3 regions of the Photobacterium sp. 270122K genome follow, and region 1 is predicted to be linked to each of the others. Evidence: riboswitches for the same ligand, from Rfam matches in the RefSeq annotation. Region 1 holds a riboswitch; each other region holds the start of a gene.
The links. A riboswitch is a leader RNA that binds a small molecule or an ion and turns the genes downstream of it on or off. The one in region 1 is predicted to bind lysine.
Positions count from the first base shown of each region.

Region 2: another riboswitch for lysine. It lies ahead of ACSF8W_RS12805 (Na+/H+ antiporter NhaC family protein); the one in region 1 lies ahead of ACSF8W_RS10130 (Na+/H+ antiporter NhaC family protein).
Region 3: another riboswitch for lysine. It lies ahead of lysC (lysine-sensitive aspartokinase 3); the one in region 1 lies ahead of ACSF8W_RS10130 (Na+/H+ antiporter NhaC family protein).

Region 1 covers NZ_JBPOEN010000004.1:376,242-384,325, reverse strand. Annotated here, with positions in the region: gene fadD (long-chain-fatty-acid--CoA ligase FadD) at 1-9, shown strand, start outside; gene rnd (ribonuclease D) at 74-1,195, shown strand; gene minE (cell division topological specificity factor MinE) at 1,276-1,539, opposite strand; gene minD (septum site-determining protein MinD) at 1,546-2,358, opposite strand; gene minC (septum site-determining protein MinC) at 2,380-3,066, opposite strand; gene ACSF8W_RS10145 (YcgL domain-containing protein) at 3,291-3,575, shown strand; gene ACSF8W_RS10140 (lytic murein transglycosylase) at 3,579-4,550, shown strand; gene ACSF8W_RS10135 (H-NS family histone-like protein) at 4,873-5,271, opposite strand; lysine riboswitch at 5,642-5,827, shown strand; gene ACSF8W_RS10130 (Na+/H+ antiporter NhaC family protein) at 5,925-7,502, shown strand; gene ACSF8W_RS10125 (thymidine kinase) at 7,680-8,084, shown strand, end outside.
Region 2 covers NZ_JBPOEN010000006.1:195,093-203,176, reverse strand. Annotated here, with positions in the region: gene ACSF8W_RS12830 (LLM class flavin-dependent oxidoreductase) at 1-985, opposite strand, end outside; gene ACSF8W_RS12825 (carboxymuconolactone decarboxylase family protein) at 1,031-1,465, opposite strand; gene ACSF8W_RS12820 (LysR family transcriptional regulator) at 1,586-2,497, shown strand; gene ACSF8W_RS12815 (hypothetical protein) at 2,981-3,289, shown strand; gene ACSF8W_RS12810 (methylated-DNA--[protein]-cysteine S-methyltransferase) at 3,220-3,480, shown strand; gene ACSF8W_RS12805 (Na+/H+ antiporter NhaC family protein) at 3,672-5,255, opposite strand; lysine riboswitch at 5,343-5,515, opposite strand; gene ACSF8W_RS12800 (BCCT family transporter) at 5,701-7,632, shown strand; gene ACSF8W_RS12795 (hypothetical protein) at 7,808-8,084, shown strand, end outside.
Region 3 covers NZ_JBPOEN010000008.1:261,014-269,097, forward strand. Annotated here, with positions in the region: gene uvrA (excinuclease ABC subunit UvrA) at 1-512, shown strand, start outside; gene ACSF8W_RS16100 (PglL family O-oligosaccharyltransferase) at 617-2,374, shown strand; gene ACSF8W_RS16105 (pyridoxal-phosphate-dependent aminotransferase family protein) at 2,455-3,573, opposite strand; lysine riboswitch at 3,853-4,043, shown strand; gene lysC (lysine-sensitive aspartokinase 3) at 4,154-5,533, shown strand; gene metH (methionine synthase) at 5,635-8,084, opposite strand, start outside.

The DNA of each region.
Region 1 (8,084 bases):
GACGCGTGATCGCATCACGTAACGAGAATTATCCAATGCCGGCGTTATGCCGGCATTTTATTGGTAGGATATTGTGAATTTTGAAATTATAACCACCACCGCGCGCTTAGAAACGATCTGCTTGGCAGCCCGTCGTCAGCCCGCTGTGATGCTGGACACTGAATTTGTTCGTACCCGTACTCTTTATCCAAAGCTGGGCCTAATCCAGTTGTTTGATGGAGAAGCGCTGGCACTGATTGACCCGATTGCGATTGACGATTTAGAACCGCTGTGGGACTTGCTGCGTGATCAATCCGTGATCAAAGTGCTGCACGCGTGCGGCGAAGATTTAGAAGTGTTTCAGCACTATGCCGGTTGTTTGCCAGTACCCATGATTGATACACAGGTGATGGCGGCCTTCTTGGGTTACGGTGTCTCTGCGGGCTTTGGTACGCTGGTGAATGACTTCTTGGGTGTTGAGCTGGATAAAGGCGAGGCACGCACCAACTGGATGGCACGTCCTCTGACGGATCGCCAGCTCGATTACGCTGCTGCTGACGTGTTCTACCTTCTGCCGTTGTACCAAAAGCTGCTGCCTTTGGTGGAAGCGAAAGGTTGGAAAGAGGCCCTTGAGCAAGAGTGTGCCAATTTGATGCTCAAGCGCATGAAGACGGTTGATCCTGACAAAGCGTACCGTGATATCAAAAATGCGTGGCAATTGACGCCGAAGCAACTGGCGATTTTACAGCAGGCGGCCAAGTGGCGTGTGCTGGAGGCCCGTAAGCGCGATTTGGCGTTGAACTTTGTGGTGAAAGAGCTGAATTTGTGGAAATTGGCGCGTTATGGGATTAAGTCAAGAGCGGTCATGACCAAAGAAGGCTTTGAGAACATGGAAATTCAACGTCACGGTAACCGTTTATTGAAAATGGTGTACGACGTGGATGACTTGTCGCCAGAGCAATACCCAGAAAAAATCGTTCGTTTGGACGATGTGGCTGGGTACAAGCAGATGGTGAAAAGCATCAAAGACGTGGTGGCTGCAGTCGAAGCACAAACCGGGTTGATGCCTGAGTTTTTGGCCTCAAAAAAGCAAGTGAACGAGTTGATTTCTTGGGCGTGGAAAAAACAGCGTCCGCAAGATAACTTGCCAGAGATGCTGAAAACATGGCGTAAGCCATTGTTTGAACAAAAAGTGCTGCCGTTACTGGATCGCTAAGCGTTGATGCCAATTGTTATAGGCATACGGTGATAACAATAAAAAAGCCCTGCTCACGTGAGCAGGGCTTTTTTTATACGTTATTTTTCTTCGTCAGGCAGGGTGACGTTGAGCTCAAGAACAGAGAGATCTTCTTCTTTTTGATCAAGGTTTACCGTGACTTGATCGGGGCTAATGGCCACATACTTGCGGATCACTTCCAAGATATCTTCTTTCAACTGAGGAAGATAGCTCGGGGCTCCCTGACCGGCAGATCGGCGTTCAGCAACAATGATCTGAAGGCGCTCTTTGGCAACACTGGCTGTCGTTGTTTTCTTGGGGCGGAAGAATTCTAACAGTGCCATAATGCATTACCCTCCGAATAGACGTTTAAGGAAACCTTTCTTCTCTTCTTCAAGGAAGCGGAACGGACGTTCTTCACCCAGTAAGCGAGCAACGGTATCTTCATACGCCAAACCCGCATCCGATCCTTTATCAAAGATAACAGGTTCGCCTTTGTTCGAGGCGTTCAGTACCGCTTGGCTTTCTGGGATCACGCCAAGCAGTGGAATGTGAAGGATCTCTTCAACATCGGTCACGCTCAACATTTCACCGAGCGTAACACGTGCTGGGTTGTAACGTGTCAGAAGCAGGTGTGTTTTGACCGGCTCAGCGGCTGTTTCAGCTCGGCGAGATTTCGAATCAAGAATGCCCAAAATACGGTCTGAATCACGAACTGACGAGACTTCAGGGTTCGTCGTTACGATGGCTTCATCGGCAAAGTACAAGGCCATTAGGGCGCCGGTTTCGATGCCTGCTGGTGAGTCACAGATGATGAAATCAAAGCCCATCTCTGCTAAGTCATTCAGTACTTTTTCCACGCCTTCTTTGCTTAGCGCTTCTTTATCACGGGTTTGAGAGGCAGGCAGTACAAAAAGGTTTTCGACACGCTTGTCTTTGATCATCGCTTGGTTAAGGTTCGCTTCCCCATTGATCACATTGACAAAATCGTAGACTACGCGACGCTCGCATCCCATGATCAAATCGAGGTTACGTAAGCCAATATCAAAATCAATCACGGCTGTTTTTTTGCCGCACAGTGCAAGGCCTGATGCAATTGCTGCACTAGAGGTAGTTTTACCAACGCCCCCCTTACCTGAGGTTACCACGATAATACGTGCCATTTTTTAATTCCTTATTAAACGTTATAGAGTCAACGGCTCTATGTTCAAATTATTTTCAGCAAGTGAGATAACCACATTCTTACCCCAGAACGCTTCTTGAATTTTATCGCTCAGCCAGTAGTTTCCTGCAATCGAGACTAGTTCTGCCTGCAGGTTGTGGCAAAAAATCTTCGCTTCGCCATTGCCGTTTGCCCCTGCAATAGCACGGCCACGTAGCGTGCCATAAATATGGATACAGCCATCAGCAATAATTTCTGCCCCTGCACTGACGTGATTAATCACCACAAGGTCACAATTTTTTGCATATATTTGCTGGCCAGAACGTACCGGATTGCGGATGATTCGCGTGGGCTCCATCATCGCTTCCTGCACCGGCTCCATCATCGGCTCTGACGCTTTGGCCTGACGAGCTGCATTCATGATGGCAAAGCCCGCTTCTTTGGCTTGCTGTTGGCGTTGTTTTGCTTTGCATCCACTGATCCCAACGGGGATCATACCCGCTTCACTGACGCTGCGCTTAAGTTGTTCAAAATCGATATTATCACTGACTTGGCTAATATCGATAACAACTGGCGCGGCAGCGAAGAAATGGGGAGCGTGATCAACTTTCTGTCTGAGAAAGTCAGCCGCTTGAGGGATGTCACCGTCCACGAGGTGGAGGGCTGAGAGGGTATAAGAGCCTCCCTTGAGTTCTGCTGATTTTGTCATGGGCATTGACTGACTGTCGCTAAAATAGCCGTTCAGGTACGTTATCTCTTGGGTACTTGCATGTTATATTCCAAAGCGTATATCAGCAAGCTATCCTTGCTTTAGCGTTGGAAATTCAGACAAGCGTCTCATGAGTTTGGCGCATCAAGCAGCACATGAGGGAATGTTCCCGTCTGTTTGTGGTCTGAATTGAGAGTTAATAAGTATTTATAGGTTATAGAAACATGTTGTGCGCCATTTATAAAAGTCCAAAAAAAGAAGGCACGTATCTTTATATCAACAAAAAAGATGATTTTTCTGCGGTGCCAGAAGCCTTGATGAATACCTTCGGGGCCCCCCAGCTTGTGATGGTGCTGAAGTTGCAAGACGGGCGTAAATTAGCACAGGCAGATGTGGAAAAAGTAAAAGTGGCATTGGCCGACACCGGTTTTTATTTGCAGGTGCCGCCACCCGTGACCAATTTACTGGAACAGTACAAGGCAGAGAAAGCAGCAAAAAACCAAGGGTAAATTATGCATAAGCGATTGGTATCGGCCTTAGTGGCCTTAGGATTAGGATTGTCATCAGCGGTATCTGCTGCAGATGAAGGATTTGACAGTTATGTCGAAGGGCTAAAAGTAGAAGCCCGTGAAAATGGAATTTCAGAGTCGATTATCAACTCTGCTTTTGATGGCATTACATTTACAGAGCGCGCTGTAAAGGCAGATAAAAATCAGCCAGAGAAAAAATTAACGCTGGATGAGTATATTCCCCGAGCGGTGCCCGATTGGAAAGTTAAGCAAGCCAATGAACGCTACCAAAAACACAAAGTCGTGTTGGAAAAAATTGGCCAGCAATACGGTGTGCAGCCACGTTTTATTGTGGCGTTATGGGGTGTAGAAAGTAACTTTGGTCGTTTAATGGGCAATTACAATGTGGTGGAAGCGTTGTCGACCATGGCCTATGAAGGACGCCGAGAAGCTTTTTTCCGCAAGCAAGTGATGGCGGCGTTAGATATATTAGAGGCGGGTCATATTGCCCCTAAAGATATGAAGGGCTCTTGGGCGGGCGCAATGGGGCAGCCGCAATTTATGCCAACGTCATTTTTATCGTATGCGGTTGATGGAAATAATGACGGCAAGATCGATATCTGGCAGACCGATGCGGATGTGTTTGCCTCTGCAGCGAACTACTTAAAACAAGCCAATTGGGACAGTGATTATACTTGGGGGCGCCAAGTGACATTGCCTGATTCTCTCGATAAGAGCGTGTTTGGGGTGAAAAAAGAGCAGGCGCGTGCATTAAGCGAGTGGCAGAAGCTGGGTGTGAGACGATTAAATGGGCGTGATTTGCCTGATGTTGATATTAATGCCTGGCTTATTCAACCGGATGATAATCATGGTAGAGCGTATTTGGTCTATGGTAACTACCAGTCATTGTTGGATTGGAACCGTTCGCATTATTTTGCGTTGGCAGTAAGCCATTTGGCTGACAAGATCCGCTAACGGATAAATGTGTCGGCATTATGCGTGATCATAAAACCAGACCTTTGTGTCTGGTTTTTTGTGCTTGATATGTTTATCAGTGGAATGCCTGTGTTTTATTGTTCTGAGTGCCGTTTAGCAAAAAGAGATAATTCGATAGCGCTTATTGCTATTTGGTATGTTTATCATAGAGGCAATCGATAATTGGGCAGGGGCGCTTAATGGGATAGCGTGAATAAATAGAGCGAAAAATTGTGATGTTTATCCCAATATTTATCTTTATGATAGATAAAGAAAACCCGGCATAAAGCCGGGTTTTTGCAGTCAAAAAGTGAAATCGAAATTAGATTTCAAACTCTTCTAGTGCTTTGCCATCATCCAGTGCTTTTTTCAATGCGCTTGGAGTACGACCTTGGCCAGTCCATGTTTTCTCTTCACCGTTTTCGTCGATGAACTTATATTTAGCTGGACGCTGTGCACGCTTCGCTTTAGGTGCTTTGTGTAGTGTTGCCGCAAGCAGTTCTTCTGGATCAATACCATCAGCAAGTAGCATTTCACGGTATTGTGCTAGTTTCTCTGTACGTTCTTTTTCTTTAGCAATCTCTTCTGCTTCAGATTCTTCACGCTCAGAAACCACAGTTTGTAGTTTTTCTAGAGCTTCTTGAAGCTGCTCTAGTGAATATTCACGAGACAGTGCGCGAAGGCTACGAAGGTTCAAAAGTGCTTTCATTGCATCAGACATTTTTTATTTCCTGTTGTTCTAAAACTATAAAATAATAATAGCAGTGACAATTCAATATTTGCAATATTAATACGTTTAGTTGGCAGATGCCAAATAAAAAATCACCTTCTTATTTATTTTTTTTTGCTAATTCGCGGGCGCAATTCTCATTTGTAATGTTTTTTTATCGCTCATACTCTGAAATAAACGAATATTGGAAGGGCTGGGAACCCGTACTTTTGCGATCAATTGCATAGTGTTTTTGTCAACAAAAGGCTGCATAACGTGCCTTTTTGCATCCGTCTGGTAACAGGATGCGCTGGTGCTGTTAAGCACTGCGTCTTAAGTTGTTGCAATTAATATTTCTGTCCGTAGAATTGACTATTCCTTGACTAAGGGTAGAGGTTGCATTGTCGAAGAGTAACAAGCCGTAGGGTGATTCCGATGAGGGTTTGTGAAAGGCGCCGATGCCGAAGTAAGTGCTGGTTTATCACACCGCCTTGCTGGGGTTGTCACCAAATAGGGGCAACACTGCCATAGTATATATTGACATTAACTATGGAGCGCTACTGTGGAGTCGGATCAGGGTAACTTCTTTTCCTCACACTCAACTGGCATGGTTTTCACCATGTTCAGCAGTAGATCTCCAACCAGGAACGGTTGTAGTAGAGATCATGAACATTGTAGATTATTCACATTCCGCAGTATCATTGCTTCCCCCCCTTGTGGCGCTCGGACTCGCCATTTTAACGCGTCACGTCTTATTTTCCCTCGGTGTAGGTGTACTGCTTGGTGCCTTCTTATTGACCTTTAACCACCCTGATACGGATATGCTTGATTATGTCAGCACGACCGTCAAAGGGTTGTTTATTGAAGCCGGCAGTATCAATAGCTCGAAGATGAGTATTGTTGCCTTCTTGATTTTACTGGGAATGACAACGGCATTATTGACCTTATCAGGCGGCACAAGAGCCTTTGCTGAGTGGGCGCAAACTAAGATAAAGACCAAGCGTGGTGCAAAATTGCTGGCCGCTTTCTTGGGTGTCTTTATTTTCATTGATGATTACTTTAACAGTTTGGCCGTGGGCTCGATTTCCCGTCCCGTGACCGATCGCTATTACGTGTCACGGGCAAAACTGGCGTACATCCTTGATTCAACCGCAGCACCGATGTGTGTACTGATGCCAGCATCAAGCTGGGGCGCATACATTATTACCGTGATCAGTGGCATTTTGGTGTCACACGGCGTGACCGAATACACCCCTTTAGGCGCGTTTTTATTGCTTGCGCCAATGAATTTCTACGCGGTCTTCGCCTTATTGTTGGTCTTTGTGGTGGCATGGTTCCAATTGGATGTCGGCCCAATGAAGCGTCACGAGATTGAAGCCAGCCATTGCCGTGGTTTTGATGAAGGTGACAGCGATAAGCGTGCGAAAGACATCAATGATGAGCTGGAAATCAACGAAAGCCTGAATGGCCGCGTGTTGGATTTGGTGTTGCCGATCGTGATTTTGATTGCCGCAACGATGTTCTTCATGCTGTATACCGGTAACCAATCACTGGCGGCCGATGGCAAACCGTTTGACTTGTTGGGTGCGTTTGAAAATACCGATGTGGGCATGTCTTTGGTGTTGGGTAGCTTGGCCGGCTTGCTGTCTGCCATGGTGTCGGTATTGCGCCAGCGCCTGCCGATGTCTGATGTCGGCTTTACCCTGTGGATCGGGGCGAAATCCATGTTCGGTGCCATTTTGATCCTATTGTTTGCGTGGAGCATCGGTAATGTGATCAATGACATGGGCACCGGTAGCTACCTGTCGACGTTGGTGGAAGGCAATATCAACCCAATGTTACTTCCGGCTATTTTATTCTTGCTGGCAGGGGCGATGGCGTTCTCCACCGGTACCTCTTGGGGCACCTTTGGCATCATGCTACCGATTGCCGGTGATTTGGCTGGCGCGACGGATATCACCTTGATCCTACCGATGCTGGCGGCGGTGCTGGCGGGCTCGGTGTTTGGTGACCACTGTTCACCGATTTCGGATACCACCATTTTGTCGTCAACTGGGGCGCGTTGTCACCATATGGATCACGTTTCAACGCAGTTGCCGTATGCCTTTGCTATGGCGGCTGTATCGACCGTTGGCTTTCTGGCGTTAGGCTTTACGGATTCGTTGGCGGTCGGCTTTATCGCGGCCAGCGTGGCCTTCTTGTTAGTGTGTTCTGGGCTGGCGTGGCTGTCTCGCCGTCCGTAACCGTATCTAACGGCAATACCTTGAAAGCCTGCCTTCTGAGCAGGCTTTCTTTTTTCTGTCGCAAGCTGAGACTTTCTTCGGGAGATATGCGCGAGGTTCTTTCAATCTGAGGGGCTTTTCTGTAGCATCGCGGCAGTTTTTTCCAAGCATCCATCGTATTACTACAAGGGAAACGACATGGCCCAGATGTATTTCTATTACTCAGCAATGAATGCGGGTAAATCGACCACCCTGTTGCAGTCTTCATTTAATTACCGCGAGCGAGGGATGAATCCGGTTATCTTTACGGCAGCGATTGATGATCGTTACGGTAAAGGGATCGTGAGTTCCCGTATCGGCCTGCAAGAAGAAGCCGAGTTGTTTAACGTGGAAGACGATCTGTATCAGCGTTTGTCGCAAATGCATGCGGAGAATAAAATTGATTGTGTACTGATCGATGAGAGCCAATTTCTAACGAAACCGCAGGTGTATCAGTTGACCGAAGTGGTCGATAAACTGCATATCCCGGTATTGTGCTACGGTCTACGCAGTGATTTCCGTGGTGAGTTGTTTGATGGCAGCCGTTATTTGCTCGCGTGGGCC
Region 2 (8,084 bases), on a different contig from region 1:
CTGCTAAACAACGGCTATTATTTTCATAACCTAACCCGTTTGCCAGCCATAGGGCGAATTCGCTCACCCCTAATGCTTGGTATGTGTTTAGCGTTGCTAATATTTCCTCTGCGGTGCCGATCAGTAGATTTTTTTCCAAGTCCTCCACAGTGAAACCCGTTTGAACCACAACCTCACCTTGTAACCTTCCTTGCGAGACAGTGTTGGTTTGATTAAACCATGCCACAAACTCACTGTAGTATTGGCTGAAATGCTTAAGAATGACTTTTTTTTCTTCCTCATTTTCAACAATGTAGGCGTGTTGAAGCAGTAACAATTTAGCATCATGCGTGGCATGTTCCGCTGCTTGTTTAAATATTGCGATGCTTTCTTTTACTTTTTCCATCCCCATCCAAAGCGGCGTCATTTGAACGTGGCAACCGTGATCAATAGCAAATTTAACCGTATCTGGGCTTTGCGCTGCGATCCAAAGGGGGGGCTGAGCGCCATCAGCAATGGTTGGCACAACAGAGGTTTCTGGAAATGCCCAATGGTCTCCGTGATGGCGATAATTCCCCTGCCATAAAGCGCGGATCGCGCGGATTTGTTCACGCAGCATGTCACCCGCTTGTGAATTGGTTACCCCGTCGCTGAGTCTATCGTATTCATATTGAAAGGCCCCTTTTGATAACCCAACCTCTAAGCGACCGTCAGTGATTTGGTGAGTAAATGCAATTTCGCCTGCTAATCGAATCGGGTGCCAAAAAGGGGCAACAATCGTGGCTGTCCCTAAACGGGCTGTGTGAATTTGACTGGCTAATGCAGCAATGGTCAACAATGGGTTCGGTGATATTGCAAAATCCATTGCGTGGTGCTCACCAGTCCAGATGGTATAAAAACCGCTACGATCTCCTTGCTTACAGAGCTGTACAAAGTGTTGGTAAGCGTCTTCATAACGAATATTTACGTGACTTCTTTCAGTATGTAAGCAAAGAGAAAGTTTCATGGTGGTACCTTTTAGTCAGCCAATTATTCCGTGAGATAACAGTTATTAGTGATGCATCTTGGTGGCAAGAGCAAAGCGATTCCATGCGTTGATCATGATAACTTGCATCATGGCTTCTGCGGTTTCTTGTTCACCGAAGTGATCAATACAAGCTTGGTAAGTGGGTTCAGATACCCCATCTTGATGAATTAACGTCATTTCATCGACCAATTGCAGAAGGGCTTGTTCTTTCTCATCAAAACGCGGCGATTCTTTCCATGCAGAAAGCGCAAAGATTTTTTGTTGCGCCATGCCCAGTTTTAACGCTTCCTTCGAGTGCATTTCGATACAATATGCGCACTGGTTAATCATCGATGCTCTCAGCTTGATAAGCTCTTTTAATTCAGCAGATAACGCTGTCGTTGAAAGGTAATTCTCTATGCCTAACATGGCTTTAAGTGCTTGTGGTTGGGTTTGTGCAATATCAATGCGGCTGTTCATAATGTTATCCTCAATGCGGTTAGTACGTCTTATCGACAGGAAGCATTGTGCGCTAAAATAAAGGCGATAAGAATCCCACTAAAAATGAAATGAGTTTTGCGAAATATGCAAAGGTGAGAAATGTTAAATCAAATTAAAATTTTAGCTCAGGTTGTCGAGTCTGGGAGTTTCTCTAAAGCGGGGAAAGTACTGAATATGGCACCGTCTTCGGTTTCGCGATCCATCGATAATCTAGAGCACACGTTACAATCAACGTTGTTTAGACGGAGTACACGGAGTGTCTCTTTAACAGAAGAAGGTGAGTATTTTTACCATCAAGCGACAAAAATACTGTTTGATGCCAATAAGCTTATCTCTGAAATGAAAGGAGAGCGGGCTGAACCGCAAGGGGTGTTGCGTATTTCTGTGTTTGAAAGCTTTGGTAACTTAGTGTTAGCCCCACTCTTGCCTCGCTTCTTAGCGCAATACCCCAAAGTGACGGTTGAAATCGATCTCGATAATAACTTGGTCGATTTAAACAGTGAGAACATTGATGTCGCCATTCGTATCGGCACACCACAAGACAGTAACCTCAAGGCGCGTCGATTAATGACGAACCTCACGTCATTGGTTGCGACACCGGAATATATAGCTACACATGCTGAGATTAAACAGCCGGAAGATATTCAGTCTCACAATTGTTTGCTCATTGGCCAGGGACGAAAGCGGTATTATTTTTATTGTTCAAACGGCGCAGAAGTACGTCGAATTCCGGTCAAGGGTAATTTAGTTTCTAAGGGCGGTTCACCGTTGTTGAGTGCTGCCCTTAGCAGTTCAGGCGTACTGTTACTGTCGACATGGATGGTTGAGCCGTATTTGAAATCTCAGCAGTTAGTCGAGGTTTTACCGCATTGGGTAACGCATTCTTCTGAGACGGGTAGTGGTGAAATTTATGCAATATACAAAGGTATGGAGTACCCCAAGCCTCACGTTAGAGCCTGGTTAGACTTTTTGGTGAAAGAGCTAAGCGTCGTCAATCCCGTGCTGGCATGAACAGAGGTTGCAGCCTTAATTATGGCTTACCACATGCTAACGCATAACTAAGGCAGTGCTGAAAGTTAAAAATTTGATATCTGTTGGCTACTTATTCCGAATGTTCTAAAGCGCAAGTCGTGTGAGAATACTGTAATAAACGGCATTTAAGTTGGTGGCAAATCACATGATTGGTTTCGAGAGATACGTTAAAAATGCATTGTGTATGGGGTTGCATTATTTAGCTTTCGTCATATTGGGATGTATTAACACGGCTAAATAGCGGCGCTTGTGGTGATACTAATGGATAGTCAACAAGCGTTATATCTGTGCTCACGGTGTTATGAACACAAGGGGCGTTCTGAGTTTTTGAGTGAGTAATTAACATTGACAATGAGTCGGTGGTGTATTGTTTTCTAGCGCAAGCCTGCTGGGCTCTATGAATTCAATAAAAGAGTTTAAAACCACATCAAAAGGGATAGATATCAAGAGAGGAATTAAATCATGTGCTTAGATGTACTGCAGAGTAAATTGGGGATGATTACATTCACAGCGAGTGGGCAGGGGCTTACCGGATTGTACTTGCCGGGACAGGAGCATTTTTTACCGTATAAGACATATAAAAGAAACACAAAAAATGTGCATATTGAGCAGGCAAAGGATGAGATCAGTGACTATCTTGACGGAAAAAGGAAAGATTTTTCCGTTGGGCTAGATTTACGAGGCACTGAGTTTCAAAAAAAGTGTGGCATCAAGTTAGTGAGGTGCCATATGCCCATACCTCTTCCTATAAGGATATTGCCCAACAGTTAGGGATGAAAGGAGGATACCAAGCGATAGGGAGCGCAAATCGTAATAATCCTATATCGATTATGATTCCTTGCCATCGGATAATAGGCGCGACGGGAAAGCTTATTGGCTATGGTGGGGGGATTGACTTAAAGGCTCAGCTACTTCACATAGAAACGCATTATGAAAAGAACGATCAGCAACACGAAGGGTGATTTTTATATCCACCGTAGTCAATAATGAATCATTCGAGCCTGTTAAAATGCTCGATAACGGCGTTAGGGTGTTTGATGAGAGAGTAACGATGTATCGAACAATTCCGCCCCAAAAAAACATCAAGCACCCGAAGGTGCTTGATGTTTTTTATGTAAGTGGTTACTTACTTGTGTTCTTGCTTACTGACGGTTCACTGCGCTTTGGCCGTTGCCATAATGGGTTGGTTTTTGCGCATCGCAAACAAGCAGAACAGCACGAACCATGCGCCGCTCACTGCCACACCAATCCACGCTGAATGGGTGTAACCAATCGCTACGTAACCCAGTAGGGCACCGAACGCCACAGAGGTCGCATACGGTAGCTGCGTCAGTACGTGATCCATGTGGTGACAGCCTGCGCCAGTCGCCGACAGAATACTGGTACTTGAAATCGGTGAACTGTGGTCGCCGAATACTGCGCCTGCTAATACCGCAGCAAGCATTGGGAGTAGCATCTGAATGTCACTCGCTGCTGCAATGTCACCCGCCAACGGTAGCATGATACCGAAAGTACCCCAGCTGGTGCCGGTCGCAAACGCCATGGCGCAAGACAGCACAAAGATAACAGCAGGCAGTAGCTCAACAGGAATGTTACCGTTCGCCATTGATGCGAGGTACATGCCGGTTTTCATGTCACGGACAACCGCACCGATGGTCCATGCAAAGAACAAGATAACAATCGCAGGCATCATTGCGCTGATACCTTGAGGCGCGGCTTGCATCCAGGTTTTCGCGCTTAGCTTCAAACGCAGCGCCAATGCAATAGACACGACCAAGCTACAAATGGCACCGTAAACCAGTGAAGAGCCTACGTTGGTGTGTTCAAACGCACCGATTACGCTGAAATCCAAGCCTTTGGCTGCCAGCACGGTCGCACCTGATTCGATCATGAAGTACACGGTCGCCAGCGTTAGCGTCAGGATAGGCAGTACCATATCAATCATGCCGCCGTTGCTGTTTTCTGGGGTTTCGATATCCAGACCGGTAGGTCGACCACGGGATTCATCCCACAGTTTACCTTCCAGCGCCCATTCTTCGTGCTTGCGCATCGGACCGATATCCAACTGGAACGCGATCACACACAGTACCATTACCAGTGTAAACACGGCGTACAGGTTCATTGGGATCATTTCTACGAACGCGGAAATTGGGCTCTGATCGGTCACGTTATGCGCCACCATGATGCCGCCAATCAAAGCGATGATGTACGCACCCCATGACGAGATAGGCATCAATACACACACAGGTGCCGCGGTGGAGTCCAGCAGATAGGCCAGTTTTGCCCGGGATATTTGGAAGCGATCAGTCACAGGGCGGCAGATTGCGCCAACAGACAGGCTATGGAAAAAGTCGTCGATAAAGAAAATGAACACCATCAGGCCGGTCAGGGATTTGGCACTGCGGCGATCTTTACAACGCACAGAAGCCCAATCGGCGAACGCTTGGGTCGCCCCCGATACGCTCATTAAGCTGATCAACGCGCCCAACAACAACATGAAAATGATCATATTGGCGTTGTCACTGTTTAAGCTGCCGTCAGCCCATACAATGTGAAGCACTTTATTGAATAAATAGTGAGCGGTGGCTAGTGGGGAATAGTGGTTTAGCATCAGTGCGCCCGCAACAATACCGGCACCGAGTGAAAGCAGAACGCGACGGGTCGTGACTGCCAAAATGACCGCCAGAAGTGGCGGAACGACAGACAATAAAGAGTCTGAAAAATTTGTGAGGATCATAATCTCAACACCTACAACATCAAGGTGGAGATCTACCGAAAAGAGGTGTAACGAAGACGTCTGAAGGAATGACAAAGACTTGTTACCCCTTCAGGTAGCGCTCCATAGGAAAAATACTATGGCAGTTCTGTGCCTATTTGACACAGACCCAGCGACTGAGTGTGATAACTGCAGTCACTTCGGCGCTGACTCCTTTCTCCGGCATCATCGGGATCATCCTCCGCACGGTTACTGATAGGCAGCGCGCCTCTACTGATTAAGGGCTTGCTGCGCCATCATAACAGCCAAGTTCAGCAACACAAGTATTATATAGGGAGAGTGTGCAAAGTGAGTGGATAATAAACTTTCTTTATCGTTACCATTAGAAGATTAATTTTGAGAAATTGTTAATACCTGTGATCATCGCATTACGCACAGGAAGCAAAATGTAAACATAGGAGTTAACGTGTTGCTAAAAAAACACTTTGAATTGATCGATAAGCCGACGTTCTTCGGGGCGCTGGGATTACTGTTTTCCGTCATAATCCCGCTGATGTTATTCCCAGAAGAAGGCGCTAAGTGGATCGCCGTCGCCAAAACCTTTATGACCGACAAGCTCGGCTTCCTTTATTTAGCGTTAGGTATCGGCGCCTTCTTTTTTATGATCTACATCGTTTTCTCCGATATTGGCCAGATCAAACTGGGTGATGCGGATGAAAAGCCAGAGTTCAAAACCGGTTCATGGGCAGCTATGCTGTTTTGTGGTGGTATCGGTGCCAGTATTCTGTACTGGGGGACTATCGAGTGGGCCTATTACTACCAAAGCCCGCCATTCCAGCTCGCACCGGGCAGTGAAGAGGCGGTACGTTGGGCTGCCACTTACGGTATTTTCCACTGGGGGCCGGTAGCGTGGTCTATTTACATGATCCCCGCGATTCCTATTGCCTACTTTTTCTATGTGCGTAAACAGCCTGTATTGAAAGTGTCAGCCGCGTTGATGCCGGTGATCGGTGAAGCGCGCAGCCACGGTAAGTGGGGCAAGGTTATCGATATCTTGTTCATCTTTGGTTTGTTGGGCGGTGCCGCGACCACATTGGGTTTAGCTGCCCCGTTGATCAACGAAGGGATCAGCTACCTGTTTGATGTTCCCTCTACCACCACGACTCAAATCGGCGTGTTGTTGTTGTGTACGGCATTGTTCGCTTACTCTTCCTATAAAGGGATGGATGAAGGGATCAAGGTGCTAAGTAACATCAACTTCTGGGGTGCACTCGGTCTGTTGGCGTTCGTCTTGGTGGCGGGCCCAACCTTGTTCATGCTGGAAACCGGTTTGGATTCTTTGGGTCGTATGCTGTCTAACTTCTTCGTGATGGCGACATGGGCTGAACCGTTTGGTGGCTATGGCACCTTTGAAGATACCCACTTCCCGCAAGATTGGACCATTTTCTACTGGGCATGGTGGCTTGTGTTTGCGCCAAGTATGGGCTTGTTCGTGGCACGTATTTCGCGTGGTCGTACGATCAAGCAGATGGTGTCAGGGGCTATCTTCTTTGGCTCAATGGGTTGTGCCCTGTACTTCATGATTTTGGGTAACTACGGGTTGTCGCTACAGCTTTCTGGCCAGCTTGATGTGGTCGGCATTTTGAATAGCGAAGGCCCAACCCGTGCCATTTTCTCTATCCTTGAACAGCTACCGATGAGCACCATGGTCATCGCGGTGTTTACGATTCTATGTATTATCTTTACCGCCACCACGTTTGACTCGATCTCGTTCATTCTGGCGTCGGTGGTACAAAACAATGTAACGGAAGATCCATTGCGTTGGAACCGTCTGTTCTGGGCATTCACTTTGTCTATCATGCCATCAATTCTGATGTTCATGGGCGGCTTGGCGACGTTGCAGACCGCTGCGATTGTGGGTGGTTTACCGTTGCTGGTGATTTCGGTGATGCTCATGATCTCGGGTGTGAAAGCCGCCACGCTCGACTTGGCACACCAAGACGGCTACATCGATCCGGTGATTAACATTGAAGAATTCCCAGATGTTGATCCATGGTCAAAAGAAGGCGTGGCGATGGCCAAGTTTGAACGCCTGAAAGACGAAGCGGTTGCAGCGGCGGAAGAAGAGCGTGAGAAACTGAACGCGATTTGGGATTTAAAGAAAACCATTCGTGCCACGGCCTTGTCGAAAGGGGAGTCTGGCATGGAGCTGGGTGATGCGCCACAAGATCAGTTAGACGAAATCAAGCGTTTGACCGATGAAGCCATGGCCGCCAAAGAACACAAACTGCAAGCGTCTGAACAAGCGCAAGAAGCCCGTAAGTTGTTTGACGAGCTGATGCGTGCGCGTCTTGAGCAAGAAGCCACTGAGGCGGATGCACTCGAAGCCAAAGCCTAAGCAAGCCACGGCATGTTGGCGGGGAGTCATGTCAGGGAACGACAACTCCCCGTGGGTACCGTCAGGTACCGTGCTTGATAAGAGAAAAGTCAGTCAATAAAACGGTGCCATGACACCGAAACCAAAACCGCCCGCGAGGGCGGTTTTTTTATGTGTGGCGGGGCGAGGAGCAACGTTGGCACTTTTTAGCGATCCCATTGCTGAAGCTAAATTCTATCGGATACGGATCATTGATGGGTTAGGTCGCTGCTACCTCATCACTCCCCGCCATCGAAGAATGAACATTGGCGAACAATCCCCGTTAATGCAATACCAAAATAAATATTGGGCTAAGCATTTACTTCAAAGTCACAGTACTCGCTGGGGATACCCTTTTGATCTCCCCATGTTGTACCACCGTCTATGTTATAAGCCACTTCAGCACCATATTCCTAAGCAGGGCATGATTGAAG
Region 3 (8,084 bases), on a different contig from region 1:
TGCGCTACAAAGGCAAAACCATTGATGAAGTGCTGGAGCTAACGGTGGAAGACGCCCGTACTTTCTTTGATGCGGTACCGGCGATTGCACGAAAGCTGCAAACCTTGATGGATGTCGGTTTGTCCTACATCCGTCTGGGACAAGCGGCGACTACGCTGTCTGGCGGTGAAGCCCAACGCGTGAAGCTCGCGAAAGAGCTCTCCAAACGCGACACAGGCAAGACGCTGTACATTCTGGATGAGCCGACCACAGGCCTCCATTTCCATGATATTCAGCAGCTACTCAATGTCCTGCACCGCTTACGCGACCACGGCAACACCATTGTGGTGATCGAGCATAACTTGGATGTGATCAAAACCGCAGACTGGATCATCGATCTGGGGCCGGAAGGCGGCAGTGGCGGCGGTGAAATCATTGCAACAGGTACCCCTGAACAAGTGGCAAATGTCGAGGGATCTCACACCGCCCGTTTCCTGAAACCTTTGCTGCAAGGCGGAACCTCAGTACAATAATCAGCAAGATAATAAGACCACACACAACCGGGCCGCTATCAGGCCCGGTTTTGTTTTATAGCGGCTACCTCTATCTACCTCATTCACTTTCACAGGGAACCACAATGACAGTGCTCTATGTCAAAGGCACCACACTGGCGGAAAAAGGGATCAGTAAACCCATGGTGAAACCGTTTCTGATTTCACTCGGCATCCTGTTCTTGTTCACCATGCACTATTTTCAGCACAATCCTGGCGGATCTGGGCTGGAACTCTCTTTTAACGCCCTGAGTTGGATCCCGTTTGGTTTCGCCATCACCTTTGGTCTGTTAGAAATATTTCGTCAACAAGTCTGGCGTTATTCGCGACTTACCGTGGCTCTGTTTGTCTGCTGTGTGCTGTTGTCCCTGCCCCTCTTCTATCCGCAAGCGGTCAGTGAAGAAGCCTTACCCCGTATTCTGGGCCTATGGGCGGGGTGGCTCTTTTTCGTCGGACTGCAACAGTTCTCGTTTACTCATAAACAACGCCAACGCTTGTTGTGGCTGATCCTTGCTGCGGTGTGGATCCAAGCGCTGTTTGGTTGGGTACAATTTTTACTGCTTGAGCCCGGTAATCCCATCGGCTACGACACGGTCGCTAACCGCCCTTACGGCATCTTCCAGCAGCCCAATGTGATGGCATCTTTCCTCGCGACAGGCTTGGTCCTATCGGGGTATCTGCTCGCGCGCATTCCAATGTACCGCGGGAAGTGGTCGTGGCAACACCTGTACCTGCTGCTGACGCCAGTGATCACGATTCCACTTTTGGTCGTTCTTAGCTCTCGCACCGGCTGGCTGGCCGCCATTGTGGGCAGCTTGATGATGCTGCCGTATTTGCGCCAGTTTGGCGCAAAAGTCCAATGGCGCATTTGGGCTTTGATGGTCCTGCTTGGGCTTACCGTGTCATGGGCGCTGAACAGCAGTACCGACTGGTCACCAAAGGAAGAACGCTTAAGTCTAGTCAGTGCCCGCGCAATGCACATCCCGCAAGCGGTCGACATGTTCTTTAATAAGCCATTAACCGGCTACGGCTATGGCACCTTTGAAGTCAGCTACCTAACACAAACGGCGCACTGGCACCATGCGGATCCAACGCGTCCCGCGGGCATGGCGGCGCTTGATCATCCACATAATGAATTGGCGTTCTGGGCCGCAGAAGGCGGTATCGTGCCTTTGCTGGCATTGTTGATCGCGGCCGCGGCCGTGTTACTGAAAGTCAAAAAAGCCCGTGCGGGTACCCAACTTGCGCTGGTCAGTTTGTTCTTCCCGATCACCCTGCACACCCAGCTGGAGTACCCGTTTTATCACTCCCTGCCACACTGGATCGTCTTTATCATCCTGATCTATTGGGTGGATAATTTAACGGCCAAGTATTACCGTAAACCGATCAACTATGTCATGACCTTGCGCCTCGTGGTACTGGTACTGCCGGTGGCTATCACCAGCTACATGGCCACCACCTTGTATTCCGGTTACTTACTGACGAAATATGAAACCACCCGCCCTATCAACGTCGATTATCTACTGAAAGTGAATAACCCTTGGGCCTGGCATAATCGGTTTGAATGGGATCTGTATCTGACGCAATTGCAGATCGGCACCGCGAAGCAAAACGCTGGCATGATCAATGAGTACATCACCTGGGCACAAGAAAAAGCCAAAATCTGGCCGCGCCCTGATCTGTATAAAAATTTGATCAGTGCCTATCTGGCATTGGGGCAACCTTCGCAAGCCGATCAGATTTATCAGGAAGCGCTATACCTGTTCCCCACTCAAGCCGCGTCATGGGTGACGCAAGCGGCGCCCCGTTCTGAAGAAAAAGCGGCATCCAATACCGCTCCGTGATCGCTCTCACTACAAAGATTCACCCTACAAAAACGGCTACCCAGAGGTAGCCGTTTGTCTATCGGTAAGCCGCGTACGAATTATTTCAAACACGTCTCTAGCGCACGTAAACAGAGCGCCACATTTTCACGCCGAGCCGCGTACCCCATCAAGCCAATGCGCCACGCTTTGCCCGCCAGCGCTCCCAGCCCTGCACCAATTTCAAGGTTGTAGTCATTCAACAATTGGGCACGAATCGCGGCATCATCCACCCCGTCAGGAATGTACACGGCATTAAGTTGCGGCAAGCGCGATGCTTCATCCACGACAAACGAGATCCCCAACCCTTCAAGTCCAGCACGCAATACTTGGTGCATATCACGGTGACGCTGCCAGGCATTTTCCAAGCCTTCGTGCTGTAACAACACCAACGCTTCGTGTAAGGCATACAAACTATTGACCGGTGCCGTGTGGTGATAACTGCGTTTCCCTTCTCCGCTCCAATAGCCCAATACCAAACTTTGATCGAGGAACCAACTTTGTGCGGGGGTTTTACGCGCCTGAATTTTCTCAATGGCTCGCGCAGAGAAAGTCAGTGGTGACAGCCCCGGCACACACGACAGGCATTTTTGACTACCGGAATACACCGCATCCAATTGCCATTCGTCGACCAACAACGGTACGCCACCGAGCGAGGTGACGGCATCCACAATGGTCAAACAATCATGCTGGCGCGCTAACTTGGCAATCGCCTCGGCATCGCTCAAGGCCCCCGTGGAGGTTTCGGCGTGCACAAACGCAACAATCTTTGCCTCTGGATTGGCCGTTAACGCCTCGGCGACCAAGGCTGGATCCACCGGCTCACCCCACGCATTATCCACCATCACCGCGATGCCACCACAGCGCTCAACATTCTCTCGCATGCGATCGCCAAACACACCATTACGGCACACAATCACGGTATCGCCCGGTTCAACCAAATTCACAAAGCAGGCTTCCATACCGGCACTGCCCGGCGCCGAGACCGCGATAGTAAACGGGTTTTGGGTTTGAAAGGCATATTGCAGCAACTGCTTCAGCTCATCCATCATGCCAATAAACAGCGGGTCAAGGTGGCCAATCGTCGGACGACTTAGCGCCTGTAACACTTGCGGAGAGATATCTGAGGGGCCGGGGCCCATTAACGTACGCTGAGGGGGGTAAAAACTGCCAATAGTCATGGGGTTTCCTCCGTGAAGGTCTGCATGAAAAGATGTGTATAGATTGAAAAGTACGCCTAATGACTATATCAGCAGATCGTCGATTTTGCCGTCTAGGTTATTGATCTACTGATGACACGCACAAGGTTATGACTTACTTATGACAGCTTTTTGCAAAAAATTGCAAAAAAGTGCTAAAGGGAATTGACAAGATATAGGCAAATCCGCTTCAATAAAGCACATTTTTTGTTCATCCCGATGGCACGGTTATTCAGCACACACGCTGCCTGCACATCCGGTGAAAACAGAAGAGGAGCGTTACCCAGGTATCGATGATTGCGGGGCCCCACCCCAACGCAATCTTGAGAGGGGGAGTAACGCCGAGATATGGCATGACAGGGGGCATGGCATATCGGCTATGAAGGTTGAATCCTTCTGGCTGTCACCTTTCTCATAACTATGACCGAGAAAGGTGGGGAGCTTCTGGTCATGCCATCTACCAAGATCTGACTGCTAGATTCCCCTGACACTTGTCGGGATCTTGATCCCGAGTCATCCCCCTTTGTATTAGACTTTCTACTATCTTACTGGGAGACTCGTTGTGAGCTTTGTTGATAATAACTTTACTGTTCCTCCGCCGATCACTGTAGCGAAATTTGGCGGCACCAGCGTAGCCGATCATGCCGCCATGAGCCGTAGTGCTAGCATTATTAAAAATAACCCACAAGCGAAAGTGGTTTTAATCAGTGCATGCTCCGGTGTTACCAATCTGCTGGTTGAGTTAGCAAATGGAATTGCCGATAACGAGCAGCGCTCAGAGCGGCTACAACAACTTCACGCCATTCATCAGTCTATTCTGGATGAACTGGCGCACCCCGAAACGATTTCGGGTGAGATCCAACAACTGCTAGATCAAGTCGCAGACTTGGCCGAGCACGCCACCCATACCCCTTCTAAGCAATTGACTGATCAATTGGTTGCCCATGGCGAACTGCTTTCTACGCATCTTTTTACCCAAATTCTTAATGAAATGGGCGCGAGTGCTGCGCGTTTCGATATTCGCCACATTCTACGTACCGACAGTCAATACGGCAAAGCCGTCCCTGAGATTGATGTTATTCGTCACTTAGCGACGCAGCACATGCAACCCTTACTCAGTGAATCCATTATCGTCTCTCAAGGCTTCATTGGCGCGAATGAACACGGCCAAACCACGACCCTCGGGCGCGGTGGCAGTGACTACAGTGCCGCACTGGTTGCTGAAGCCATTCAGGCTGAAACATTAGAGATCTGGACCGATGTCCCGGGTATGTACAGCACCGATCCGCGCATCACCGCCAATGCCAAGCCCATCAAAGAGATCAGCTTCAGTGAAGCCTCTGAAATGGCCAATTTTGGCGCGAAGATCCTGCACCCCTCAACGCTGCTTCCGGCTGTACGTCAAAAGATCCCGGTCTTTATCGGCTCATCCAAAGCACCGGAACAAGGCGGTACGTGGATCCGTCAACACGTCACTGCACCACCCAAATTCCGCGCATTGGCATTGCGTTGCAACCAAACCATGGTCACGCTAACCAGTTTAAAAATGTTCCAGGCCTACGGCTTCTTATCCGAAGTTTTCCGCATTTTGGCCGAACATAAAGTCTCTGTGGATTTGATCACCACCTCTGAGGTCAGCGTGTCACTGACGCTGGATCAAACCGACACCTGTGGCGGTGCCCCCAATTTACCGGCTGCCGCAACCGCTGAACTGAGCAAGCTGTGCCGTGTGGAAGTGGAACAAAACCTCTGCCTCGTCGCGCTAATCGGTAATAAGCTAGGCGATGCCCCAGGTGCTGCAACGCAAGTGTTTGGTGCGCTTGAGCAATACAGCCCACGCATGATCTGTTTTGGTGCCAGTGCCCATAACCTGTGCTTCTTGGTCAATACCGAGGAATCACGCGATGTGGTAAGAACACTGCACCACACCTTGTTTGAATAATCCTTCGTTATTCGACATAAAAAAAGGCGCTCACTGAGCGCCTTTTTTATCACTACTGACGGATGTAGCATCCACATAGACACCACACCGTTTCCTGGCCGTTACGACAAATTCGGCCCCAGCCATTTCTCGGCTTCCAGCAAATCCCAACCTTTACGATCCGCATAGCTGTCACGCTGATCCGGCTGGATCTGCGCAATCGCGAAATAGCGGGAATCAGGATGCGAGAAATACCACCCCGACACCGACGCCCCCGGCCACATCGCGTAACTGGAGGTCAGTGACATCCCGATAGTTTCTTCCACTTTTAGCAATTCCCACAAGCTGCCTTTTTCGGTGTGCTCTGGACAAGCGGGGTAACCCGGTGCCGGTCGGATCCCTTGGTATTTTTCTCGGATCAAGGCGTCGTTGCTGAGGTTTTCATCCGGTGCATAACCCCAAATGTCTTTACGGACCAGCTCGTGAAGGTATTCGGCAAAGGCTTCCGCTAAGCGATCGGCCACCGCTTGGATCATAATGGCGTTATAGTCATCCCCTTGCGCTTTATAGGCGTCCGCTAACTCACGCTCACCCACGCCGCCGGTGACAGCAAATCCACCAATCCAATCCAGCTTACCACTGTCTTTGGGCGCAATGTAATCCGATAAACAGTAATTGTACCCTTTCGGTTTCTGCGTTTGCTGGCGCAAGTTATACAGTACTTTCGCGACCGTCGTGCGCGACTCATCGGTATAGACTTCGATATCGTCACCGACACTGGCGGCAGGGAACAACCCACACATACCGCGTACCTTGAGTAGGCCTTCTTCTTCCACACGATCCAACAGCGCATTCGCATCCTTAAACAAACGCTGCGCTTCTTCACCCACTTCTTCGTGATCAAAAATGGCTGGGTATTTCCCCATCAGCGACCATGTCATGAAGAAAGGCGTCCAGTCGATATAAGGACGTAACGTTGCCACATCCACCGTATCAAACACGTGGATCCCAGGCTTAGCTGGAGCCGGTGGCGTGTAGCCCGCCCAGTCAATCATGACCTTATTGGCACGTGCCGCTTCCAGTGTCACAGGCTTGGTGCGCGGTCGTTTCCGAGCATGCTGTTCTCGCACCACGTCATAATCGGCTTGCAGTTTTTCCACAAAGCCCGGCTTGAGTGTTTCCGACAGCAAAGAAGAACAAACACCGACAGCACGTGAGGCATTATTCACATACACCACAGGGTGACGGTAATTCTGCTCAATCTTCACTGCGGTATGGGCTTTTGATGTCGTTGCACCACCAATCAACAGCGGTAGATCAAAGCCCAGTCGCTCCATCTCTTTGGCCACGTGAACCATTTCATCCAATGACGGCGTGATCAACCCCGACAGGCCAATGATGTCGACGTTTTCTTCAACCGCGACTTTGAGGATCTGCTCACACGGCACCATTACTCCAAGATCGATGATTTCGTAGTTATTACACTGCAATACCACGCCGACAATGTTCTTACCGATATCGTGCACATCGCCTTTAACCGTCGCGAGTAAAATTTTACCGTTGGACGATCCCGCTTGCTTCGCGGCATTAATGTAGGGTTCCAAATGGGCAACGGCCTGCTTCATCACACGTGCGGATTTCACCACTTGCGGCAGGAACATCTTCCCTTCACCAAACAAATCCCCCACCACATTCATGCCATCCATCAACGGCCCTTCAATGACAGAGAGGGGTTTATCGGCATTCACGCGGGCTTCTTCGGTATCCGCCACAATAAACTCGGTGATCCCTTTCACCAATGCGTGCTCTAAGCGTTTCTCCACCGACCACGTTCGCCATTCTAAGGCTGACGCATCGGCTTCTTTGCCGACGTCTTTACCGGCATATTCAGCAGCAATATCAAGCAGGCGCTCCGTGCTGTCATCACGTCGATTCAGAACTACATCTTCCACGGCTTCGCGCAGTTTATCGGGCACGTTATCGTAGATTTCAAGCTGACCGGCATTGACGATCCCCATGTCCATCCCGTTTTTAAAACAGTGATAGAGGAACACGGCATGAATGGCTTCCCGCACGTAATTGTTACCACGGAAAGAGAAAGAAACATTCGAAACCCCTCCGGAAATCATCGCATGCGGCAGATCGCGCTTAATGTCGGCGACCGCTTCAATGAAGTCGACGGCGTAGTTATTGTGTTCATCAATCCCGGTCGCGACTGCAAAGATATTCGGGTCAAAAATAATATCTTCAGGTGGAAAGCCCACTTCATCGACAAGGATCCGATACGCATTGCTACAGATTTCCAGCTTTCGTTCACGGGTATCGGCCTGTCCGACCTCATCAAACGCCATCACGATCACTGCCGCCCCATAGCGACGGATCAACGCGGCTTGTTCAACAAACTTGGCTTTGCCTTCTTTCAACGAGATGGAGTTGACGATCCCTTTGCCCTGAATACATTTCAAGCCCGCTTCGATCACTTCCCATTTGGAGGAGTCGACCATGATAGGAACTTTCGCGATCTCCGGCTCTGTCGCACACAGGTTTAAGAAGCGTACCATCGCCGCTTCGG